DNA from 3 places in the Novosphingobium sp. MBES04 genome. Region 3 is predicted to be linked to each of the others. Evidence: predicted binding sites of a transcription regulator. Region 3 holds the regulator's gene; each other region holds the start of a gene.

Region 1 (7,335 bases), 700 kb from region 3:
CTGGTGCTGATGGGCTACGCCAACCCGATGATCGCGCGCGGGGCAGACTGGTTTGCCGCCGAATGCGCCAAGGCCGGTGTCGACGGTGTGATCTGCGTCGACATTCCGCCCGAAGAGGACGCCGAGCTCGGCCCGGCGCTGCGCGCTGCGGGGATCTCGCTGATCCGCCTGGCCACCCCCACCACCGATGCCGCGCGGCTTCCCGCCGTTCTCGAAGGCTCCTCGGGCTTCCTCTACTACGTCTCGGTTGCCGGGATCACCGGCACGCAGACCGCGGCCCAGACCTCGATCGAGGACGCCGTGGCAAGGCTCAAGGCGGCCAGCGACATTCCCGTCGCGGTAGGCTTCGGTGTGCGTACGCCCGAACAGGCAAGCGCGATCGCCAAGGTCGCGGACGGTGTCGTCGTGGGCTCGGCCTTCGTCGATCTCGTCAAGGAGCATGGCGACAAGGCCGCCGGGCCTTTGCGCGAACTCACCTCGGCGCTGGCCGAGGCCGTCCACTCCGCGCGCTGAGCGCCCTGAAGGCACGCCCGAACAGCCATGTCCCGCCCCAACGACTTCGCGGTCTCGGAAGCCCCGGCCGTCCAGACCCAGCTTGACCGTCTTGCCGCGCTGTCGGTCCCGCAGGGCCGCCTCGGGCTCGACGTCATCAAGGACCTGTGCGCACATCTCCGCCATCCCGAGCGCGCGCTCCCGCCGGTCTTCCACGTCGCGGGAACCAACGGCAAGGGATCGACCTGCGCGTTCCTGCGCGCCGCGCTCGAAGCGGCGGGCAAGACCGTCCACGTCTTCACCAGCCCGCACCTGGTGCGCTTCAACGAGCGCATCCGCGTCGCGGGCACACTGATTTCGGACGAACTGCTCGCCGAATTGCTCGCCGAAGTGTTCGACGTGGCAGAGACCCACGGCATCGGTGCCAGCTTCTTCGAGATCTCGACGGCGGCCGCCTTCCTGGCATTCTCGCGCATTCCTGCGGACGCCTGCATCTTCGAGGTGGGCCTGGGCGGGCGGCTCGATGCCACCAATGTCATTCCCGATCCCCTCGTCTGCGGCATCGCGGCGCTGGGCATCGACCACGAGCAGTTCCTGCTTTCGCCGAGCGAAGGCACACCGGACGATCCTTTTGCGCGCATTGCCTTCGAGAAGGCGGGCATTGCCAAGGCGGGCGCCGCGCTCGTCACCCTGAGCTACGGCCCGGGCATGAACGAGACCGTGGAGGCCCAGGCCGAACGCGCCGGGACTTACGTCGTGCGCGCAGGCTCGGACTGGTCGACCGCGCCCGAACCGGACGGCTTCTCCTACCAGGACCACAAGGGCCTGCTGCACCTGCCGCGCCCGCGCCTCTCCGGTCCGCACCAGACGATCAATGCGGGCCTTGCCGTTGCCATGCTGCGCCACCAGGACGCGATTGCCATCCCCGACGCCGCGCTCGCCGCCGCGATGGACTGGGCGCGCTGGCCTGCGCGCCTGCAACGGCTTGAGACGGGTCCGCTGACTGCGCTGCTGCCCGAGGGCACCCCCTGCTGGCTCGATGGCGGGCACAACCCCGATGCGGGCAACGCGCTTGCCCAGCATTTCCGCGAGCCGCGCCCGTACGTCCACCTCGTCATCGGCATGCTCGCGAACAAGGACCCCTACGCGCTGATCCGTCCGCTCGCCGCTCAGCTCGCCAGCGTAACCGTGGTTCCGGTTCCCGGCCACGAGTGGCACGGTGCGGAGGATTTCGACTACGCCCTCGCCCCCGAGGCCACGAGCGCTGCAGGCGTGCGTGCGGCCCTTGAAGGGCTCGACGTGAAGGAAGGCGAGGTCGTCCTTATCGGCGGCTCGCTCTACCTTGCAGGCACCGTGCTGGCGGCGAACCACCAGCTTCCCGACTGAGCGGCCGGGAGGGCCAGCGCGCTCAGTCGCGCGCGTCGCCCTCACCCACTTCGCCCGCCGTGCCCATGGCATCGTCGACAAGGCCGGTCGCCATCATCACCGCGAAGATCGCGATGCCCGGCAGGGCTGCCACGGTGGTCGCCAGATAGAAGTTCACATAGCCCATCGCCTCGATCAGCGCGCCCGCCGTAGTCCCGGTGAGAAAGCGCCCGACGACGCTCGCCCCGGCCGAGATCAGCGCGTACTGGGCCGCCGTGAAGCGCAGGTCGCACAGCGCCGAGAAGTAGGCCACCACGACCACACCGCCATAGCCGCTCGCAAAGTTCTCGAAGCCGATGGCAAGCCCCATGCCGAGGTTCGAGTGACCGGCGGCGGCCAGCATCGCGAAGCTGAGGTTGGAGACCGCCATCAGCACCAGCGCGATCAGCACCGAGCGCTTGAGGCCCATGCGCGCGTAGATCACGCCGCCCACGAACACACCGACGATGAGCGCCCAGAACCCGATCCCCACGTCGTAGAGCGCGATCTCGTCGTTGGAGAAGCCAAGGTCGTCGAACAGCAGGCGGAAGGTCAGGTTCGCCAGCGTATCGCCGATCTTGTGAACGAGGATGAAGGCCAGGACGAGGAACGCCCCCTTGCGCTGGAAGAACTCCGCGAAGGGCCCCGCGATCGAGGCCCAGATCTCGCCCATGCCCTTCTTGTCGCGCACGACCTTGTGACGCTCGGGCTCGCCCACGATGAGCGCGGTCAGCATCGCGGGCAGCGCGAAGACCGCGCAGACCGCATAGGCCAGGTGCCAGTCCGAACGCGCCGCGACGACCAGCGCGAGCGAGGCGGCGAGCCCCGAACCGATGCGCCAGCCATACTGGCTCATCCCTGAGCCGGTTCCCAGCTGGTAAGGCTTCAGGGTCTCGATGCGGTAGGCGTCGATCACGATGTCGAACGTCGCACCGGCCAGCCCCATGAGGACGGCCGCCAGCGCGGTCCCCGCGATGTCCTTGCCCGGATCGACCAGCGCCAGGTTGAGGTTGGCAGCCATGACGAGCAGCCCCACCACCAGCATCCAGGAGACCCGCTGGCCCAGGCGTCCGATCACGGGCAGCGAAACCCCGTCGATCACCCAGGCCCACAGCGGCTTCAGATTGTAGACGAAGAAGGCCAGCGCAAAGGTCGTGATCGTCGATTTCTCGATCCCGTCCTGCGCCAGGCGCGTGGTCAGCGTCGCCGCCAGGAGCGCGAAGGGATAGCCCGAGGACACCCCCAGCATGAAAGCCGCGACGGACTCCTTTTCCATGTAGGGCCGGACCGAATTCCATAGGCCGCGTCGTTGGTTAGTCGTCTGCGCGGTCACACTCGATCCTTTTCGTCATGATCATGCGCGCAACTTAACGACGCGCCGCGTGAAGGGAAGGCTGGATGAAGGCGCGATCAACAGGTATGGGGCGGCGGATGTCCAAACCACCTCGCAAATCCGGCGGCTCCTCCTATGGATCCGATTCGCGCGGATCCGATTCGCGCCGCTCCGAAGGGCGTGGCCCTGCTCGCGGCCCTTCGCGTGGCCCCCGTTCGGGTGGCCGCTCCTCCGACGAGCCCCGCCGCGATGGCCCCTTCAACGAACGCAAGGGCGGCGCCGGATCGCGTCCGCGCAGCTTCGGCAAGCCCAAGCCTGCCGGCCCTACTCCCAAGGACCCGAACATGCCCGCGCGCGAAGGCGATCGCATCGCCAAGCTGCTGGCCCGCGCCGGGGTTGCGAGCCGCCGTGAAGCCGAGCGCATGATCGCCGAAGGCCGCGTGAAGCTGAACGATGAGCTGGTCGAGACCCCCTCGACCGTGCTGACCTCGCTCGCGGGCGTCACCGTCGATGGCAACCCGGTCAAGGAAGCGGACGCCACGCGCCTGTTCGCCTTCCACAAGCCCGCCGGGCTCATCACCGCCGAGCGCGACCCGGCCGGTCGCCCCACCATCTACGCCGCGCTGCGCAACGCCCTACCCAAGGATGCGGGCCGCGTGATGCCGGTGGGCCGTCTCGACTTCAACACCGAAGGCCTGCTGCTGCTCACCAACGATGGCGAGTTCAAGCGCGCACTGGAACTGCCCTCGACCGGTGTTCCGCGCACCTACCGCGCCCGCGCCTTCGGCGACATCACGCAGGAACAGCTCGAAAGCCTCATCGAGGGCGTCGAGATCGACGGCGTGCGTTACGGCAAGATCGACGCCAACATGGAGCGCGGCGCAGGCCGCAACCGCTGGATCGAGATGACGCTCACCGAGGGCAAGAACCGCGAAGTGCGCCGCGTGCTCGAACACTTCGGCCTCAAGGTCAGCCGCCTGATCCGCATCGGCTATGGCCCCTTCGCGCTTGACGAGCTGCCCAAGGGCGCCGCCGTCGAGATCGACGCGAAGGTGCTCGACCGGTTCCGCCGCGAGATCGACCGCGCCAAGGGCTGAGGGAGCACACGACATGAAGGGACCGGCCACCCGGACCGGCCTGCGCATCATCGCGGGCGAATGGCGCGGGCGCAAGCTCGCCACTCCTGAGGGCGACACCACCCGCCCCACTGCCGACCGCACGCGCGAGACGCTGTTCTCGATGCTGGCGAGCCGTCTTGGCACCTTCGAGGGGCTCAAGGTGGCCGACCTTTTCGCGGGCTCGGGCGCACTTGGCCTCGAAGCGCTCTCGCGCGGGGCGGCGCATTGCCTCTTCGTCGACCAGGACGCCGCTGCGATCCGCGCGATCCGACGCAACATCGCCAACCTCAAGGCGCAGGACCGCAGCGACGTGCGCCCGGTCTCCGCGCTCGCGCTGGGAACGGCGAAAGAGGCTCTCGATCTCGTCCTGCTCGACCCGCCCTACGACACCGGCGCGGGCGCGGTCGCGGCCGACAAGCTGGCGCGGCTGGGCTGGATCAATGAAGCGACCTGGGTCTCGATCGAGACCGCCCGGGACGAGAGCATTTCCGTGCGCGGCTTCGAGGTCGAGGCGACCCGCGATGTCGGCAAGGCCCGCCTCCACATCTTGCGCAAGGTCTGAGGAAAAAGCCGCAAAGCACTTTCCTGAAACGAAAAAGGGCGCCGGAAGAACCGGCGCCCTTTTTTGCTGAAACTGTCCTGATGGAATCAGGATGCGGGCATCTCCTGCCCCGTGTCCTCGGGATAATGGTCGAGCGGGCGATTGCCGAAGTTGAGCCCGGCCTCGCGCGGATTGATACAGCCGTCAGTGGCCTCACCGCGGCACACGTCGTAGACCTTGCCCTCGACCCGAACCTTCGCAGCCACCCCGCGCGCGTCCTTCTCGACGACCTCAGGAGATGCCGATGCGCTCTGCGCCTGAGCGCAAAGGGGCAGTACGGCCGCCGCAGCGGCGCAAGCAATAAGACTTTTCTTCATAATCTTACTCCCATTTCTTAAAGCCCCTTGCACGCAGCCCGCAGCCGCCTTCCCGCGCTGGCGGACCGCCGTACATCCCGGGGCCGATCACTCCATTTCGACGCATTGGCCGGGGGAATTGTTCCGGGACGGCGACGAAGCGACCTTGCACCGGGTTAATCCGTTCCCTAGTTGTTCACGTGTGACCGAGAGCCATTCCCCCCTGCCCGCCGCGCCCGCCCATCCTGCAGGCGCCGACGCGTCCAATCCCCTCATCGCCGGACTGAACGAGCCCCAGCGCGAAGCCGTCCTGACGACGGAGGGGCCGGTGCTGATGCTGGCCGGTGCAGGCACGGGCAAGACTTCGGCGCTCACCCGCCGCCTTGCCTTCCTTGTCCAGAGCCGCCTCGCCTGGCCGAGCGAAATCCTGTGCGTCACCTTCACCAACAAGGCCGCGCGCGAGATGCGCGAGCGCGTCGGCCAGCTGGTTGGGCCCGCGGTCGAAGGGATGCCCTGGCTCGGCACCTTCCACGCCATCGCGGCCAAGATGCTGCGCCGCCACGCCGAACTGGTGGGCCTGGAATCAAACTACACGATCATCGACACCGACGACCAGCTGCGCCTCCTCAAGCAGCTCATCCAGGCGGAGGGGGTCGACGAGAAGCGCTGGCCCGCCAAGCAACTGGCCGGGTGCATCGACCGCTGGAAGAACCGTGGCCTCAACCCGCGCGACCTCGACGCGCGCGAGAACGAGGCCTACGCCGAGGGCAAGGGCCAGCATTTCTATCATATGTATCAGGAGCGCCTGAAGGCGGTGAACGCCTGCGATTTCGGCGACCTCCTGCTCCACATGCTCAACATCCTGCGCGAGCACCGCGACGTCCTCGAACATTACCAGCAGCGCTTCAAGTACGTCATGGTCGACGAATACCAGGACACCAACCAGGTCCAGTACCTGTGGCTGCGCCTGATCGCCCAGCACCGCCGCAACATCTGCGTGGTGGGCGATGACGACCAGTCGATCTATTCCTGGCGCGGCGCCGAAGTCGCCAATATCCTGCGCTTTGAAAAGGACTTTCCGGGCGCCAAGGTGATCCGGCTCGAACAGAACTACCGCTCCACGCCGCAGATCCTGGCCGCCGCCTCGGGCCTCATCGACGAGAACACGCAGCGCCTGGGCAAAACGCTCTGGACCGAGCGCCATGGCGGCGACAAGCTCCACGTCGTCGGCGTCTGGGACGCGCCGGAGGAAGCGCGCCGGGTGGGCGACGAGATCGAACGCCTCGAACGCGAAGGCGCCCCGCTCGACCAGATCGCGATCCTCGTGCGCGCGCAGTACCAGACCCGCGAGTTCGAGGACCGCTTCATCTCGATCGGGATGAAATACCGCATCGTCGGCGGCTTTCGCTTCTACGAGCGTGCGGAGATCCGCGATGCCCTCGCCTATCTGCGCGTCATTGCCCAGCCCGCCGACGACCTCGCCTTCGAGCGGATTTACAACACGCCCAAGCGGGGGCTCGGGGCCAAGGCATTGGAGAAGCTGCACCTGCTGGCGCGTCGCCGAGGCATCCCGCTCGCCAAGGCCGCGCTTGAAATCTGCGACACCGACGAACTGCCCGCCCGCGCACGCAACACGCTGCTCTCGCTGATGCGCGATTTCGCGCGCTGGCGCGACATGGCCAGGGAGGAAGGCCCCGCCGACCTCATCCGCACCGCCCTCGACGAGAGTGGCTACACCGACGCGCTCCAGGCCGAACGCACGCCCGAGGCCAGCGGACGCCTTGAAAACCTCGTCGAGCTCGCCCGCGCGATGGAAGAGTACGACAGTCTTGGCGACTTCCTCGAACACGTCAGCCTTGTCATGGACAATGACGCGCGCGACGATGAGGAGAAGGTCACGATCATGACCATGCACGCGGCCAAGGGGCTGGAATTCGACAACGTGTTCCTGCCCGGCTGGGAGGACGGCGTGTTCCCCTCGCAGCGCTCGCTCGACGAAGGCGGGCTGGCCAGTCTGGAGGAAGAGCGCCGTCTCGCCTATGTCGCGATCACCCGTGCGCGCCGCAAGTGCACCATCCTTCATGCGGCGAA
Region 2 (7,335 bases), on a different contig from region 3:
CCCGATGAGGCTGATCCAACCCACTACTATGCGCGCGTCAGGGACTATCTACCCTTCGATGATGCGGTGTCCTACCGCGATAAGGGCGGACGCTTTGCCGAACGCTTCCTGCGCGAGATGGCCCGTCCTGGCGATGCCGGAAGGACGCTGCGCGGCAAATCGGTGCGCACGCTCGATGGCGATGATTTTGTCGCCATCGTCAATCAGGGGCTGAGCGAGACGCTCGACCCGGACAACCGGATCAGGCTCGAGCTAGACGAGCGGTACATCGACGATGCAACCGCCGCGCTGCTGGCCGATGATTTTGGCGAACGCCGGATCGAGCAGATCTTGGTGAACAAGAAGATCCGTGCCGCCAGTTTCCGCAATCAGGTGCTCGACGCTTATGACAGCACCTGCGCCGTCACGGGATTGCGGATCATCAATGGTGGCGGGAAAGCCGAGGCACAGGCGGCCCATATCTGGTCCGTCGCCGATGGCGGACCCGACGTCGTACCCAACGGCGTGGCGCTCTCGGCTACGGCCCATTGGCTGTTCGACCGGCATCTCATCACATTCGACGATAACCTTTGCCTGCTCGTATCGCACAACAAGGTGCCGTCCGACCTGTTGAAGCTCTTCCCCCCTTCAGGACAGAAGATCAGGCTTCCGGTCGATCCGAGGGATCACCCCCGTCCGGACTTCGTTGCCAAGCATCGCGCGCGTTTTGCGGGGTTCTGATTTGGTAGGATCAGACCGCGCGTCCGAACCAGATGACACGGCCGACCACCTGGATCTCGGACCGGTCGACATCATCCCAGCTGGGATAGGCCGAATTGTCGCTGCTGATGGTGATCTTGCGGCCACCAGGCTTGAGCGTCACGCGCTTGACCACCAGCGCGTCGTCGGCGCGCAAGACGTAGATACCGTCGCGTAGCCGCGAGCCCTGGTCTGACGCATCGACCAGCACCTCGTCGCCATCGCTGAGTGTCGGCTCCATGGAATCGCCCAGGACGTGGATGATCGAGAGACTGGCGCTCTTTGCCCGGGTCAGCCGGGCAAGCCAGCGTTCGTCGAAACCGAAGCGGGTATGGGCGGTCTCGCTTTCGGCAATCGCTCCAAAGCCCGCCGATGCATCGACATTGAGCACGGGTATTTCAATCAACCCGTCACGCATGGGGGCGGGCGGTCCGCCAAGCACTTGCTCGTCGACCCCGAAGAAGCTGGCAAGCGTGCGCCGGTCATCGTCATCCAGCTTTCGCGGCGAGCCACGCTTGATGAATTGCTGAATGTAGGACGAGTTTCGTCCGATCATCCGCGAGATCGAGGAATATCCGAGCCGTCGCTGCTGGATCAGGCGATCGAGCTCCTCTCTGACGTGTTCCATCGTGTCGTTCCTTCTGACGGTCTCAGGAGAGAAGGAAATCTCCTAGACTCGATGGAACCTTCCTACTAAGAACAAAACAAGAACACAAGTGCTGAGTGAGTCGAGGAAGGCTATGAAATTGCTGGATCGCATTGAGCGACACCTGAAAGAATCGCACATGTCGGCGACACGGTTTGGTCGTCGCGCGGTTGGCGATCCGCGCTTCGTGCTTGACCTACGAGCTGGCCGCAGGCCGCGTCGCCGAACGGTAGAGAAGGTGGAGCGCTACTTGGCTGATCGGCCAACTTGCTAACGCGGCGCTTGCGCTCATACCCTCGGGCTATGATGGTTGGCAGTTGTCATTGTCTATCAGGCCGAGAACTACCACGTTCTCTAGAACTTTCAGTGCTTTGGATCGATCAAAGACGTCCAGTACTTCCGTATCAATCTCAAGCTTCGACACGACCTCACTGCCTCAGATGCTCGTAAGCTGCTCGACGATGACTGCGACGCGATCAGATGGATGTCACGGACCAGTCGGTTCGAAGAGATCAGAGCCGTTCCGTTGAAACGCGAACGAAGGACAACCGGCACTTTGAGCATGAAGGAGATCGGGACCGCGATCGTATTTGCCCTTCAAGTGTTGAGCGGCTGTATTTCCCTATTTACCAGATCGATAGATTGGTGACACATGTAGCGCTAAGACCGCTTCTGGGGGATGACGAGAAATGCAGGATGGCGACGCGGCCGAGACGCAATCGGATGGAAGCGAAGAACTAGAGAACCGCGTGATCGCGGAAATCGTAGAGCTGCAGCGCGAATTCTACTTCGAAAACCGGAATAAGGACAGCGAGCGCCGCCGGCGCCTTCGTGACATTATCGATCGCGCCACTCCGTTGGGAGGAGACTAATCATGTGGCTCGATGAAATCACTCTGAAGGATTTTCGCTGCTTCCATGGCGAGCATACCATCGAATTCTCGATGGATCCGGATGAAAACGTTACTCTGATTCACGCGGAAAACGGCGTCGGAAAGACCACGCTTCTAAACGCGATGCTTTGGTGCTTCTACGGCACGACCACTGCCAAGTTTGAACGCAAGCAGGACCTGGTTAACCACGACGCTAAGGCCGTAGGGAGAGATTCCTGCTATGTAGAAGTCCTCTTCGAGCACAACGACAAGCGTTATCGTGCCCGTCGCTTCCACGGCAACGGCACCATGGGCGGTCGTGAGTTCTCAATCATGCGGATCGATGATGGCCACAGCGTTTCGATCGACAACCCCGATAGCTTCATCAACACGGTCATACCGAAGACCATGGCGGGACACTTTCTTTTCGACGGTGAACATGCAGAGGTCTTCCTCGGCGAGGAGAACCGGCGCGGAATCCGCAAGGCAGTCCAGGATATTCTCGGATGCAATCTAATCGAGACAGCGATCGAGGACCTTGAAGAGACGGCTGCGTACTATCGGCGGCAAATGCCTAAAGCCAAAGCGACCGACCAGATCGAAGTCCTCTCGAATGAGATCGACCGGCTTACGGACCAGCTCAAGAGCGGCAGGGAAGCACTCGACGGTCTGAAAGGGCAAGCGGAACAGAAGCAACAGCAGATTGCCGACATTGAAGCCAAATTGCGTAACTCGGCCGCTGCGCGAGAACTCCAGGCCAGCCGCGACCGGGCGAACAACTCGCTCAAGCGTGCTATCACCAGAGCAGCGAGCGCACAGGACGAGTTGCTGAAGTGGCTCGGCGACAATGGCCGCTTCCTCGTCTCCTCTCGCATTACCGAAAAGACATTCGATCATCTCGAGGCTCAGGATGTGAAGGGCCGCATCCCTTCGCCCTACAACGAAGAGTTCGTTCAGGACATTTTGGAGATGGAAGAATGCATCTGCGGGACGGAGCTGAAAAAGGGTTCCACCGAATATGAGAAGGTTCGGAGTCTCCTACAGAAGGCAGCGAACAAGACGTTGCGCAGTCGACTTTCGAGCGTTCGCTCCACCCTTAAAGAACTCAAGCGAGAAAGGGAAAAAGCGCCAGGCCGGTTGGACGCAGCTAACAAGCGACTAGCCGAAGCTCGACACGAGATCAGCGCCATCGAAGCAGAACTTGGGGAGATCTCCGACAAGCTCTCTGGTATCGATTTCGATGAGATCGCCGAACGCGAGCGGCGCCGGAATGAGCTGCGAGGCGAACTCGATGGGATAAACCGGCAGATCGGCGCCCTGGAAAACAATCTCCGCAGTTCCGAGGCGTCCAAGGCGAACAAGGAGCGCGAACTCAACAAGCTGCTCGAGAACGACGAGGATGCGAGAATTTTCGTCCGACGTCACGAACTGTGCGAACGGCTCAAGGAGCGGCTCGAAGCTGAACTCGTCGAAGAAGAAGAGGATGCTCGAAAGATACTTCGCTCGCAGATCAGCAAAGTCCTTCAGGCTACCACCCGGAAGAGCTTTAAGCTGAGACTGACCGACGAATACGCAGTGGCTCTCGTCAATGAAGAGGGAACGCAGCTCCCCAAATCCAGTGGCGAAAACCAGCTACTCGGTCTCGCATTCACGGCTGCGCTGGTCGAGTACGCCCGACTTCGTCAGAACGCGCAGGATCACCGACTGCTGCGTGGCACGGTCGCCCCCCTCGTTCTGGACTCTCCCTTCGGCCAGCTCGATGACAGCTATCGCGAGACGACGGGCGAGCATGTGCCACGCATGGCCAGTCAGGTGGTACTGATGGTCTCGGGTTCGCAGGCCAACAACGCTGTGATTGACGTGCTGCGTGCAAGAGTAGGGAAGGAATACGTCCTCGTCCGGACCAACCGTGCTTCCGGAGAAGGGAAGAAAGGCGAGACCCGTCAGTTTAACGGGAAAGACTATGCCGTTGCTCTGTTCGATCAAGAGGCCGATGGCACCCGGATCGAGGAGATCGTTCGATGACCGCCAGAGCACCAAACATCAACCGGTCCAAGATCTACGAGGAGTATGTCCAGAAACTGGCAGCCATACCGCTTCCGGGTTCCGAAAGGAGGCTCTTCCCGACTATCCGTGAGTTGCTCTGCTTCGCAGCTCTTCTTGGATTTTCGGAGAAGCGGCGTCTCCCGCTCGATCGCTCGCAGGGTGTCGAGGATGTCTCCTATCAACAGTTCGAGCGCGGTGACGCAGAGAATCTCATCTACCTGATCGCGCTTGCCGAGACCGAGGATCCCGACATCCTTCGCGAGGGGGAAGAGGGGCGCTGCGCCGAGATCTTCGAAGAATATGCTAACGGGGGTCTTGCCATCATCAAAGACCACCTTCTGCGTGAAGGCGGGGAATATCCTGACAGGGCCTTGATGAGCATGCTTCGGGAAAGAGGCTATCTCGTGCCCGCGCAGGCGGAGCCGGATTTAGCTGCAATATCATTCTGAGGCGCTCGATGGCGCTAAGGAACATCCAGGCCAAGGGGGTCTACAAATCCGACCGGGACAACATCCTGGAGGATTTCTATTTCCCTGCGCTGTCTGCCGCGGTTCGCTACGACCGGGCCGTGGGCTTTTTCTCGAGCTCAACGATCACATACGCTGCCCAAGCGCTCAGCACCTTCACCGCGAACGGTGGAAGAATGCGCCTCATCGTCGGGGCGTTTACCGATGCTCGCGACATAGCCGCTATAAAGCGGGGCGAAGACCAGAAGCGGATCTCTGAGGAGATCGGCGAGCAGTTCCTCGCCGCGATCGAGGATGCGCAAGGGGAGGTATTCGAACAGCGTTTCCAGACCTTGGCGTGGCTTGTGGCCGAGGGAAGGCTGGACATACGCGTGGCGCTCCGGCCACACGGAATGTATCACGACAAGGTCGGGATTATCACCGACGAGGCGGGCGATGCATTCGTCTTCGCGGGGTCAGCGAACGAAAGCGCTCAGGCCCTGCTCCCGACCCACAACTACGAATCCATAGACGTCTTCCCCACCTGGAAGCTCGAACTCGAACCCTACTTCTCCGAACACCGGGCGGCATTCGAGCGCCTCTGGGAGAACAAAAGTCGCGGTACGGCGGTCATCGACGTTCCCACCGCGCTCGAAGACCGCCTTCTCGAAGTCGCCGAGCGAATGGATGCTCCACCAGATCCTGCGCGTGAACTCGCCATTCTGAAACGGCTCAAAAGTCAGGAAGACGAATTAGACGTAACTCCCAAGGAAAGAGGACCGAGGCTCCCCGAGACGATCGGCGGCAACAAGTTCGAGATACGCGCCCACCAAAGGGACGCACTCAATGCCTGGCGCGAGAAAGGCGCGTTCGTAGGCGTCTTCGATCTAGCCACCGGTGCAGGCAAGACCATTACCGCTTGCTACGCCGTAGTACAGTTGGCCAAGAGCATTCCCGGTCTGACCGTTGTAATCGCCGTGCCCTACCAGAACCTCGCCGACCAATGGTGCGAGATACTGGAAATCTTTGGGATCGAGCCGATCCGCTGCTACGTCTCAAAGACGGAATGGGAAGACGATCTTCGCCAGACCATCCACGATGTCGAAATGGCGGCGATCAACTTTGCAGCGATCGTGGTCGTGAACCGGACGATGAAATCTCCGGAGTTCCAGAGCGCAATCTCAAGAATACCGGAAAACCGGTTCCTATGGATCGGGGACGAGTGTCACCACCATTCGTCCGAAAGCTATGCCGGTTTCCTGCCGCAAAACGCAAAGTATAGGATCGGCCTTTCGGCCACTCCTCACCACTATCTCGATGAGGAGCGTAACCGGCGCCTCACAGAATACTATGGAGACATAGTCTTCAGCTACACATTACGGCAGGCGATCGAGGACGAGGTTCTTACGCCGTATGAGTACCACCCGCACATCGTGGAGCTCACGCTCGACGAAGCGAACGAATTCGCCGATCTCTCCAATGAAATTGCCAGACATTTCGCTCGGGAGAAGTCGGCTGGTTCCAAGCCAAGCCAAGGCCTGACGGCCCTTTTGATGCGGAGGGCCCGCGTCATAGCGTCGGCGGTGAACAAGCTGCCTGCTCTTGAAAGCGTGCTGGCGGGTAAGCGGCCACAGAACCATACGCTGTTCTATTGCGGGGATGGCACGGTCGAGACCGATCCCTCCGATGAAGAGGACGAGATTCTCGAGGGGCGACAGATCGAAGTCGTGAGTCAGCAACTCGACCGGCTTGGCTGGCGCATCTCGCGTTTCACATCGAGAGAGCCGCGTCGGGAGCGGGACTCGATTCTCACCAATTTCAAGTTTGGCCTGATCGATGCAATGGTCGCTATCAAGTGCCTCGACGAGGGCATCGATGTACCGGCATGCAGCACCGCGTACATCCTTGCGAGTTCCCGAGACCCCCGGCAGTTCATCCAGCGGCGTGGGCGCATCCTGCGCAAGTCACCCGGCAAGGACAGCGCTACCATCCATGATTTCATCGTAGTCCTGCCCGAGGGCTACGAAGATGCGGCGGGGCATGCACGTAAGCTGGTAAAATCCGAACTCAAGCGGGTCGCCGAATTTTCAAACCTCTCCCTGAACAGCGCAGAAGCTTATCAGATCCTGCGGCCGATCCTTACGGCCTACGATCTCGAGCACGTGATCTGAACCTCGGCTTCGTTTCGCGATACGCGAAGCGGCTTGTTCTCGGGTCTTCTTACTTGTGGCAGGCCAGGCAAACCTTCGCCTGCCCGTAGAGCTCGTCGAGATCAATCTCGCTATCGTCTGATCGCAGCGGATTGCGGACTCGCTTAGCCTTCGCTCTTTCCAGACGCTTGCGGTGTTCTTCCCGAATCTGTTCCACGCGCTCTGGCCGCGCGAGATCTTCCAGGGATTCCCCCTGGCTCCAAGTGAAGGGCGAACCGTGTTCGATCGCATTCTTCTCGTAGGATTTCGCCTCTTCGAAGCTCTCGGGGTGACGCTCCATCAGACGGACCCATTCGATCTTCTGTTGGAAGAAGCAGAAGGTACAGCCCGAACGTGACCGCCACTCGTAGTAGCTAGGAAGTCCGAGACCGCTCGCCT
Region 3 (7,335 bases):
GTGCCCTGGCACTGGGGCGCGAGGCACTGTCCTTGCGAATTCTGGCAGTGGCGGCATTCGCCGTCATGCTTCTATGGCCTGAAGCTGTGGTGGGACCCAGCTTCCAGATGAGCTTTGCCGCTGTCCTTGCCATCGTGGCCTTGTCGACCTCTGCGCCCGTGCGCAATTTCCTCGGTCCGCGCGAGGAACCTGCCTGGATGCGCGGCGTGCGCTGGTTCGGCATGCTCATGCTGACCGGGCTGGTGATCGAGCTCGCCCTGATGCCGATTGCGTTGTTCCACTTTCACAAGGCCGGTCTCTACGGCTCCTTGGCCAATCTCGTCGCAATTCCGTTGACGACCTTTGTGATCATGCCCGGAGTGGTTCTGGCCCTGGCGGCCGATATCGTGTCCCTTGGTGCGCCGCTCTGGGCCGTCGTGGGATGGACCATCAATGCGGTGCTGGGACTGGCGCATTGGGTCTCGGCGCAGCCGGGGGCGGTGACGCTGGTGCCGGGCATGGGCGAGGTGGCCTTCACGTTGTTCCTTGCCGGAGGATTCTGGCTGGCCCTTTTGGTCGGAAAGGCGCGTCTACTGGGCGCTCTCCCCTGCGTCGTGGGCTCTCTTGTCCTCTATAATCAGGCACCGCCTGATCTGCTGATCGCCGGGGATGGCCGCAACGTAGGCGTTGTGGAGCGGACGGCCGGGCGTGATGCGCCAAGGCTGCTGCTGCTGCGCGACACGCGCAGTGACTATGTGCGTGACAATTTCCAGGAGAATGCGGGGCTGCGCGGGGAGGCGATCTACCTCCCCGATCATCCGGGCGCGCGCTGTAACGCCGATTTCTGTTCGATCACCTTGCAGATGCGGGAGCGTGCAGCGACCGTGTTGTTGTCGAGGAGCCGGGACATCGTACCCGAAAGAGAACTGGCCGCCGCCTGTGACCGGGCTGACATCGTGATTTCGGATCGCTGGCTGCCGCGGGCATGCCGGCCGCGCTGGTTCAAGGCTGACCGGGGGACGCTCAGCCAGACAGGAGGCCTGAGCGTTGATCTGTCGCGCGGCGCGGTGCGCAATGTCGCGCAGGGGCAGGGCAGGCATGGATGGTGGCGTGGACGGAAAGGACAGATGTCCCTGCAGGACCTCATCCCGCCCATGCCATCACCGTCGTCTCCGGATCGTTAGCGCGCGTGGCGCTGCGATCCGGTTGGCTCAGTGGAAGTAGCGACGCAGGAGGCCTGCGAGCTTGCCCTGCACCTTGATCTCGTCGGCCGCATAGATCTGCGGTTCATAGGCCGCGTTGGCCGGGTCGAGACGGATCATGCCGTTTTCACGGCGCAGGTACTTGAGCGTCGCTTCCTCGCCGCGCACGAGAGCGACCACGATTTCGCCATCGTTGGCGATTTCGGTGCGCTTCACGAGGGCGAAGTCGCCGTCGAGAATGCCCGCTTCGATCATCGAATCGCCTGAGACCTCCAGCGCATAGTGTTCACCCGCGCCCAGAAGCGCGGCGGGAACGGGCAGGATCGCCTGGTCCTCCAGCGCTTCGATCGGGACGCCCGCGGCGATGCGTCCGTGCAAGGGGATCTCGATCACATCGGGCGCCGATGCGGGAGCCGCGGCCTCGGGCTTGGTGAAAGGAATGACATTCGATCCGGCAGCAGGGGCCGCCTGGCCACCTTCGTCGGCGCGGCGCAGCACTTCGAGCGCGCGGGCGCGGTTGGGCAGGCGGCGAATGAAGCCGCGTTCCTCGAGCGCGGAGATCAGTCGGTGCACGCCCGACTTGGACTTGAGGTCCAGCGCGTCCTTCATTTCTTCGAAGCTGGGCGAAATGCCGGTTTCGTCAAGCCGGGTCTGGATGAACCGGAGCAATTCGTGCTGCTTGCGGGTCAACATGTTCGCTGCCTCTTTCCTGCGCGTGCCGCACACGGAAATTCGGCTTCCCGCGCATCAGCTGTTCTTCTTGATGTTCCACTTGTGAACATTTTGAGAACAATTAAGCAACAGAATTTCCCACGTCAAGCGATACCGCCATTCTGGAGTATGTAGATGCGCACGTTTGCGCCAGACGGTGTTTCCGGTCCGTTCGCAGGACGGTCGATAAGGACATTGCTCCCCGCCAACGCCCCCAGGGCGCCGCTGTCCTGAACGCGCACGGCCCGCACGCATTCTCCGTCCCACGTCCCGCGCAGGAACTCGCGGCGCGCACCTGTTGCGGGAAGGTCGCCCTCGAGCCGGGTGGTCACGGCCATGGGCGTGGGGTCGATCGCGCCCATCAGACGGCGCAGCAGCGGGAGCAGGAAGTGGTACCCCGTAACGAGCGCGGAGACCGGATTTCCGGGCAGCCCGATGATGATCTGGCGGCGCTGGGAGCGGGGGCGGGTGGCGACGAGGAGCGGCTTGCCGGGCTTGATCGCGATGCGCCAGAAGTCGAGCTTCGCGCCCCAGGCTTCGAGCGCGGGGCGGATGAGGTCGTGGTCGCCAACGGACGCGCCGCCGCTGGTGACGATGACGTCGGCATGGGCGGCCTCGTCGAAGGCGCCGAGCAGCGCGTCGAGCGTATCTCCGACCGGGCCGATGCGGCGTGTCTGGACTGCGAGCCCGGCGACCATTGCCTCCAGCATGGCGCCATTGCTCGCCGGAATCTGGTGCGTGGCGCAGTTCTCCGGGTCGGAGGAGAGCTCATCGCCGCTGTCGATGATCGCGACTTCGGGGGCGCGGAAGACGGGCAGGTGCCTGTGCCCGGCCGAGACGGCGAGCGCGATCTGCGCAGGGCCGATGCGGGTTCCGGCGGGAAGGACTTCCTTTCCGGTCACGAAGTCCGAGCCGAGGCGGCGCACGTGGCGATCCTGCGGGCTGGGGCCTGAGCCGGTGAGCGCGAGTGCATCGTCGCTGCGCGTGAGATCTTCCTGCACGATCACGGCGGCGGCGTCGCAAGGCAGCAGCGCGCCGGTCGAGATGCGCACCGCGTCACCGCGCGCCATGGTGCCGGTGAAGGGGTGCCCGGCGGCGCTTTCGCCCACGATGGTCCAGGGGCCGGCAAGATCGCCATCGGTGACCGCGTAGCCGTCCATCGCGGAAAGGTGCCCGGCGGGCTGGGTGCGGCGGGCGAGCAGCGGTTCTGCAAGATAGCGGCCGATGGCGCCTGTCATGTCGACATGCTCGCGGCGCATCGGATCGGCGAGAGCAAGGAGGCGGCGCTGTGCCTCTTCGAGCGGGATCGGGGGCGTCATGACGGGCGTGTCGGGAGAAGGCGCGGTGCTCATACCCACCCTTGCGCCTTCCAGTGGCCCGACTTGCCGCCCTGCTTCTCGACGAGGCGGATATCCGAGATGACCATGCCCTTATCGAGCGCCTTGGCCATGTCGTAGATCGTGACAAGCGCGATCGAGACGGCGGTGATCGCCTCCATCTCGATGCCGGTCTTGCCGGTGATCGAGGCGGTCGCGGTGGCGCGGATGGAGCCGGTGAACTCGTCCTCTTTCTCGAAGGTGAAATCGAGGTTCACCGCATCGAGGGGGAGGGGGTGGCACATCGGGATGAGATCGGCGGTCTTCTTGGCCGCGAGGATGCCTGCGATGCGCGCCGTTCCCAGCACGTCGCCCTTGGGGGCATCGCCGGCGCGCACGGCGTCGAGCGCCTCGCGGGTCATGGTGATCGTGCCGCTGGCCACCGCGAGGCGGCGGGTTTCGGCCTTGGCGCCGACATCGACCATGCGCGCGGTGCCGTCCGTGTCGATATGGCTAAGCGATGAGCTCACGAGAGGGGTCCTTGGCGCAAGGGGAAATGACAGGGAGGGGACATGAGGTTGACACAGTTGACACAGTCTAGGGGGCCAACTGTCCGGCCCCCTTCCTGCGGCATCTCGGCAAGGGTCGGGAAGGAGGCGCGAAGGGGCGTCATTGCGTGAGATCCTCGCAGATCGCGGCGGTGTAGGACAGCCCCTTTTCGCGCTCTTCAGGCGCCGGTCAGGAGGCGCCGGGTGGCGACCTCGACGTCGGCCTCGCGCATCAGGCTTTCGCCGACCAGGAAGGTGCGCGCGCCGCAGGCCGACAGGCGCACGAGGTCCTCGTGCCGGTTGATGCCGCTCTCGCTGACCAGGAGCGCGCCCTCGGGCGCAAGCGGGGCGAGCCGCTCGGTGATGCCGATGTCGGTGACAAAGCGCTTGAGGTCGCGGTTGTTGACGCCAATAAGCCTTGATTTCAAACGACTTGCACGTTCCATCTCGACTTCGTTGTGAACTTCGACAAGGCAGTCCATGCCGCGTTCGTGCGCGGCGGCCTCGATCTCGGCCATCTGCGTATCGTCCAGCGCGGCGACGATGATGAGGATCGCGTCGGCCCCGATCGCGCGGGCTTCGGCGACCTGCCAGGGGTCGATCATGAAGTCCTTGCGGATCACCGGCAGCGAAACCGCGGCGCGGGCCTCGACAAGGAAATCCTCATGCCCCTGGAAGTAGGGCGCGTCGGTAAGGATCGAGAGGCAGGCCGCGCCGCCCGCTTCATAGGCCTTCGCGTGTTCGGCGGGCCGGAAGTCGGGGCGGATGAGACCCTTGGAAGGGCTTGCCTTCTTGATCTCGGCGATGAGCGCGAAGCCACCTTGGGCCTTGGTACGCAGCGCCGCCTCGAAGCCGCGCGGCGCGCTCTGGAAGGAGGCCTGCGCGTCGAGTTCGTCCAGCGTCGAGAGGGTCTTGCGCACGGTCACTTCGCCGCGCTTGGTCTCGCAGATTTCGGTCAGCTTGTCGGACATGAGATTCCCTGTTGTCAGCCGCGCGGTTTGGTCGCGGCGATCCAGCAGTTGAGGAGGGCGTTGGCAAGGCCCTTGTCGATGGCCTCGGCGGCTTCCTCGACGCCTTCGGTCCAGCTCTCGACTTCGCCCGCGACCATCAGCGCGCCAGCTGCGTTGAGCAGCACGGCGTCGCGGTAGGCGCCGGGTTCACCCTGGAGCAGGTTCCGGAGGGCCTGCGCGTTGAAGGCCGGGTCTCCGCCGCGGATGGCCTCGACCGGGGCGCTCGACAGGCCAAGCTCGGCGGCGGTCACGCGCTTCATCGCGACGTCGCGGCCCGCAACGTCGGCGACTTCGTTGCCACCTGCGAGGCTGAGCTCGTCGAGGCCCTCGTCGCCCGAGACGACCATTGAGTGGACCGTGCCGAGCCGGGCCAGCGCCTCGGCGTAAATGGGGACATAGGCCGGACGGGCGATGCCGACCAGCTGGCGCGAGACGTTGGCCGGGTTGGCAAGCGGGCCCATCAGGTTGAAGATCGTGCGGCGCGCGATGGCCTTGCGGATCGGCATGATGCGGCCCATCGCGGGGTGGTGCTTGGCCGCAAAGAGAAAGCCGATGCCGATGTCCCGGAGGGTGTCCTCGGCGGTCTCGGCGGCGCGGTCGAGGTCGATGCCGAGCGCCTCCAGGGTGTCGGCCGCGCCCGCCTTGGAGCTGGCCGCGCGGTTGCCGTGCTTGGCGACCGGCACGTCGCAGGCCGCGACGACCAGGCTGACCGCGGTCGAGACGTTGAGCGTGTGGTGCCCGTCGCCGCCCGTCCCGCACACATCGATGGCGTTTTCGGGCGCGTCGATGGGAATCATGCGTTCGCGCATGGCGCGCGCCGCGCCCGCGATCTCGCTCGCCGTCTCGCCGCGTTCGGACAGGGCGACGAGGAAGTCCTTGACCACCTCATCGTCGACCTTGCCGTCGAGGATTGCGCCGAAGGCCTCGTGCGCCTCGTCCTCGGCAATGGCCCTGGCGGTATCGGGAAGCTGGGTGAGGGCGCTCACGCGCTCAACCTTTCGGGAAGCTTCGCCTCAATCCCGCAGATCGCGAGGAAGTTTGCGAGCATGGCGTGGCCGTGCTCGGTCGCAATGGATTCGGGGTGGAACTGCACGCCGTGGATGGGCAGGCTTTCGTGCGCGAAGCCCATGACGTGGCCGTCCTCGGAGCGGCAGTTGACCTTGAGGCAGGCGGGAATGTCCTCGACGATCAGCGAGTGGTAGCGCGTCGCCATGAAGGGCGAGGGGAGCCCCGCAAAGACGCCGGTGCCATCGTGCGTCATGGTCGAGGTCTTGCCGTGCATCAGACCGCCGCGCACGACCTTGCCGCCAAAGAACTGGCCGATCGACTGGTGGCCCAGGCACACGCCCAGGAGCGGCAGGCCCTTCTCGGCCGCCGCGCCGACGAGGTCGAGGCTGATGCCCGCCTCGTTCGGGGTGCAGGGGCCGGGCGAGACGAGAAAGCCCTTTGCGCCCGAGGCCAGCGCCTCTTCGACGGTGAGGCTGTCGTTGCGCACCACCTTCACCTCGGCGCCCAGTTCCATGACGTAATGGACCAGGTTCCAGGTGAAGCTGTCGTAATTGTCGATGACGAGGATCATGGGTTTGCCTTCTGGCCGTGCGCCGGTGCGCCTTGCGTCTGTGTGTCTTGCGCCTTCGCGCGTTTCTCGACGACGATCAAGGGGCCAAGCTCGGGTCCGGTGTCGAGGCGGCCATGCTCGGGGTCCCACAAGGAGGAGACCGAGCCGTCGAGGAAGAGCGCGTTGGCGCAGTGCAGGTCGTCGCGGAAATAGCGGGCGAGCTTGCCGAAGGAGACGGGCTCCTCGGCGATCACGAAGTGCGCGCGGCCCGTCGCATCGACGCCCACGCCGTTGCGCAGCTTGTGCGAGGTGCCGTCGGGATCGATGGCCGGGTGCAGCTTGCCGTCGATTACCAGCATCGGGCCCGACTGCGTGCCGAAGGCGGGGCGGTGCGTGACGTTCGCGGCGAAGTCGTCCGACGTCATCACCCGCCAGTGCCCCTCGGCATCGCCAAAGAAGACGCCGTTGGGCAGCAGGTGAAAGTTGCCCGGCCCCTCGTTGGTGTTGAGCGCGTGGAGGCGCTCGCCCTCCTCGACGTAATAGCCGATGGGCTGACCTGCGCTGTCGTACATGCCCGCATTCATCGCGAAGGCGACAGGGGCGCTGCCCTCGGGTCGGCTGACGGCGAGCTGGCTCAGCGTGCGGTAGGGTGCGCCGTTCTCGGGCGCGAGCACGGTGTGGATCGCGTGGCGTCCGGGGACGGCCGTACAGTGCACGAAGGCCGTGCCCTCGAAGCGTGCGCTTTCGCAGGCCGGTGGCGGCGGGGCCTCGGCGGGTTCGTCCGACGAGGCGCACGCGCCAAGCAGCAGCAGGGCCAGCGCAGCGGGGGCGAGAGCCGCCCGTGCGCGGTTCACTGCCCGAAGCCCGGTTCCCCGGCGATGCGGATCGCCTCGCGTGCGGCGGCGAAGAGCGCGCCCGACTTGTGGAGGCACTCGTTCTGTTCCGAGGTCGGGTCACTGTCGGCGACGATGCCTGCGCCAGCCTGGACGTGGAGCACCCCGTCCTTGAGCA

The links. Region 3 encodes LexA, which represses DNA repair genes until DNA is damaged. Its sites were predicted from a motif close to GTTCCNCNCTTGTTCT; they were not measured.
Region 1: a site for LexA is predicted at 5,428-5,443, ahead of MBENS4_RS20780 (ATP-dependent helicase). Genes of this name have one in related genera too.
Region 2: a site for LexA is predicted at 1,435-1,450, ahead of MBENS4_RS02685 (S24 family peptidase). Genes of this name have one in related genera too.

Annotation. Positions count from the first base shown of each region.
Region 1 covers NZ_DF850489.1:1,548,877-1,556,211, forward strand. The annotation lists gene trpA (tryptophan synthase subunit alpha) at 1-513, shown strand, start outside; gene MBENS4_RS20755 (bifunctional folylpolyglutamate synthase/dihydrofolate synthase) at 541-1,878, shown strand; gene MBENS4_RS20760 (MFS transporter) at 1,901-3,172, opposite strand; gene MBENS4_RS20765 (pseudouridine synthase) at 3,328-4,326, shown strand; gene rsmD (16S rRNA (guanine(966)-N(2))-methyltransferase RsmD) at 4,340-4,909, shown strand; gene MBENS4_RS20775 (hypothetical protein) at 4,996-5,265, opposite strand; gene MBENS4_RS20780 (ATP-dependent helicase) at 5,468-7,335, shown strand, end outside.
Region 2 covers NZ_DF850488.1:585,363-592,697, reverse strand. The annotation lists gene MBENS4_RS02690 (HNH endonuclease) at 1-720, shown strand, start outside; gene MBENS4_RS02685 (S24 family peptidase) at 731-1,366, opposite strand; gene MBENS4_RS02680 (hypothetical protein) at 2,074-2,256, shown strand; gene MBENS4_RS02675 (AAA family ATPase) at 2,259-4,280, shown strand; gene MBENS4_RS02670 (DNA phosphorothioation-associated protein 4) at 4,277-4,750, shown strand; gene MBENS4_RS02665 (DEAD/DEAH box helicase family protein) at 4,759-6,918, shown strand; gene MBENS4_RS02660 (phosphoadenosine phosphosulfate reductase domain-containing protein) at 6,968-7,335, opposite strand, start outside.
Region 3 covers NZ_DF850489.1:847,934-855,268, forward strand. The annotation lists gene MBENS4_RS17660 (ComEC/Rec2 family competence protein) at 1-1,163, shown strand, start outside; gene lexA (transcriptional repressor LexA) at 1,191-1,874, opposite strand; gene MBENS4_RS17670 (molybdopterin molybdotransferase MoeA) at 1,997-3,244, opposite strand; gene moaC (cyclic pyranopterin monophosphate synthase MoaC) at 3,241-3,738, opposite strand; gene trpC (indole-3-glycerol phosphate synthase TrpC) at 3,936-4,727, opposite strand; gene trpD (anthranilate phosphoribosyltransferase) at 4,742-5,752, opposite strand; gene MBENS4_RS17690 (anthranilate synthase component II) at 5,749-6,345, opposite strand; gene MBENS4_RS17695 (phosphodiester glycosidase family protein) at 6,342-7,178, opposite strand; gene trpE (anthranilate synthase component I) at 7,175-7,335, opposite strand, start outside.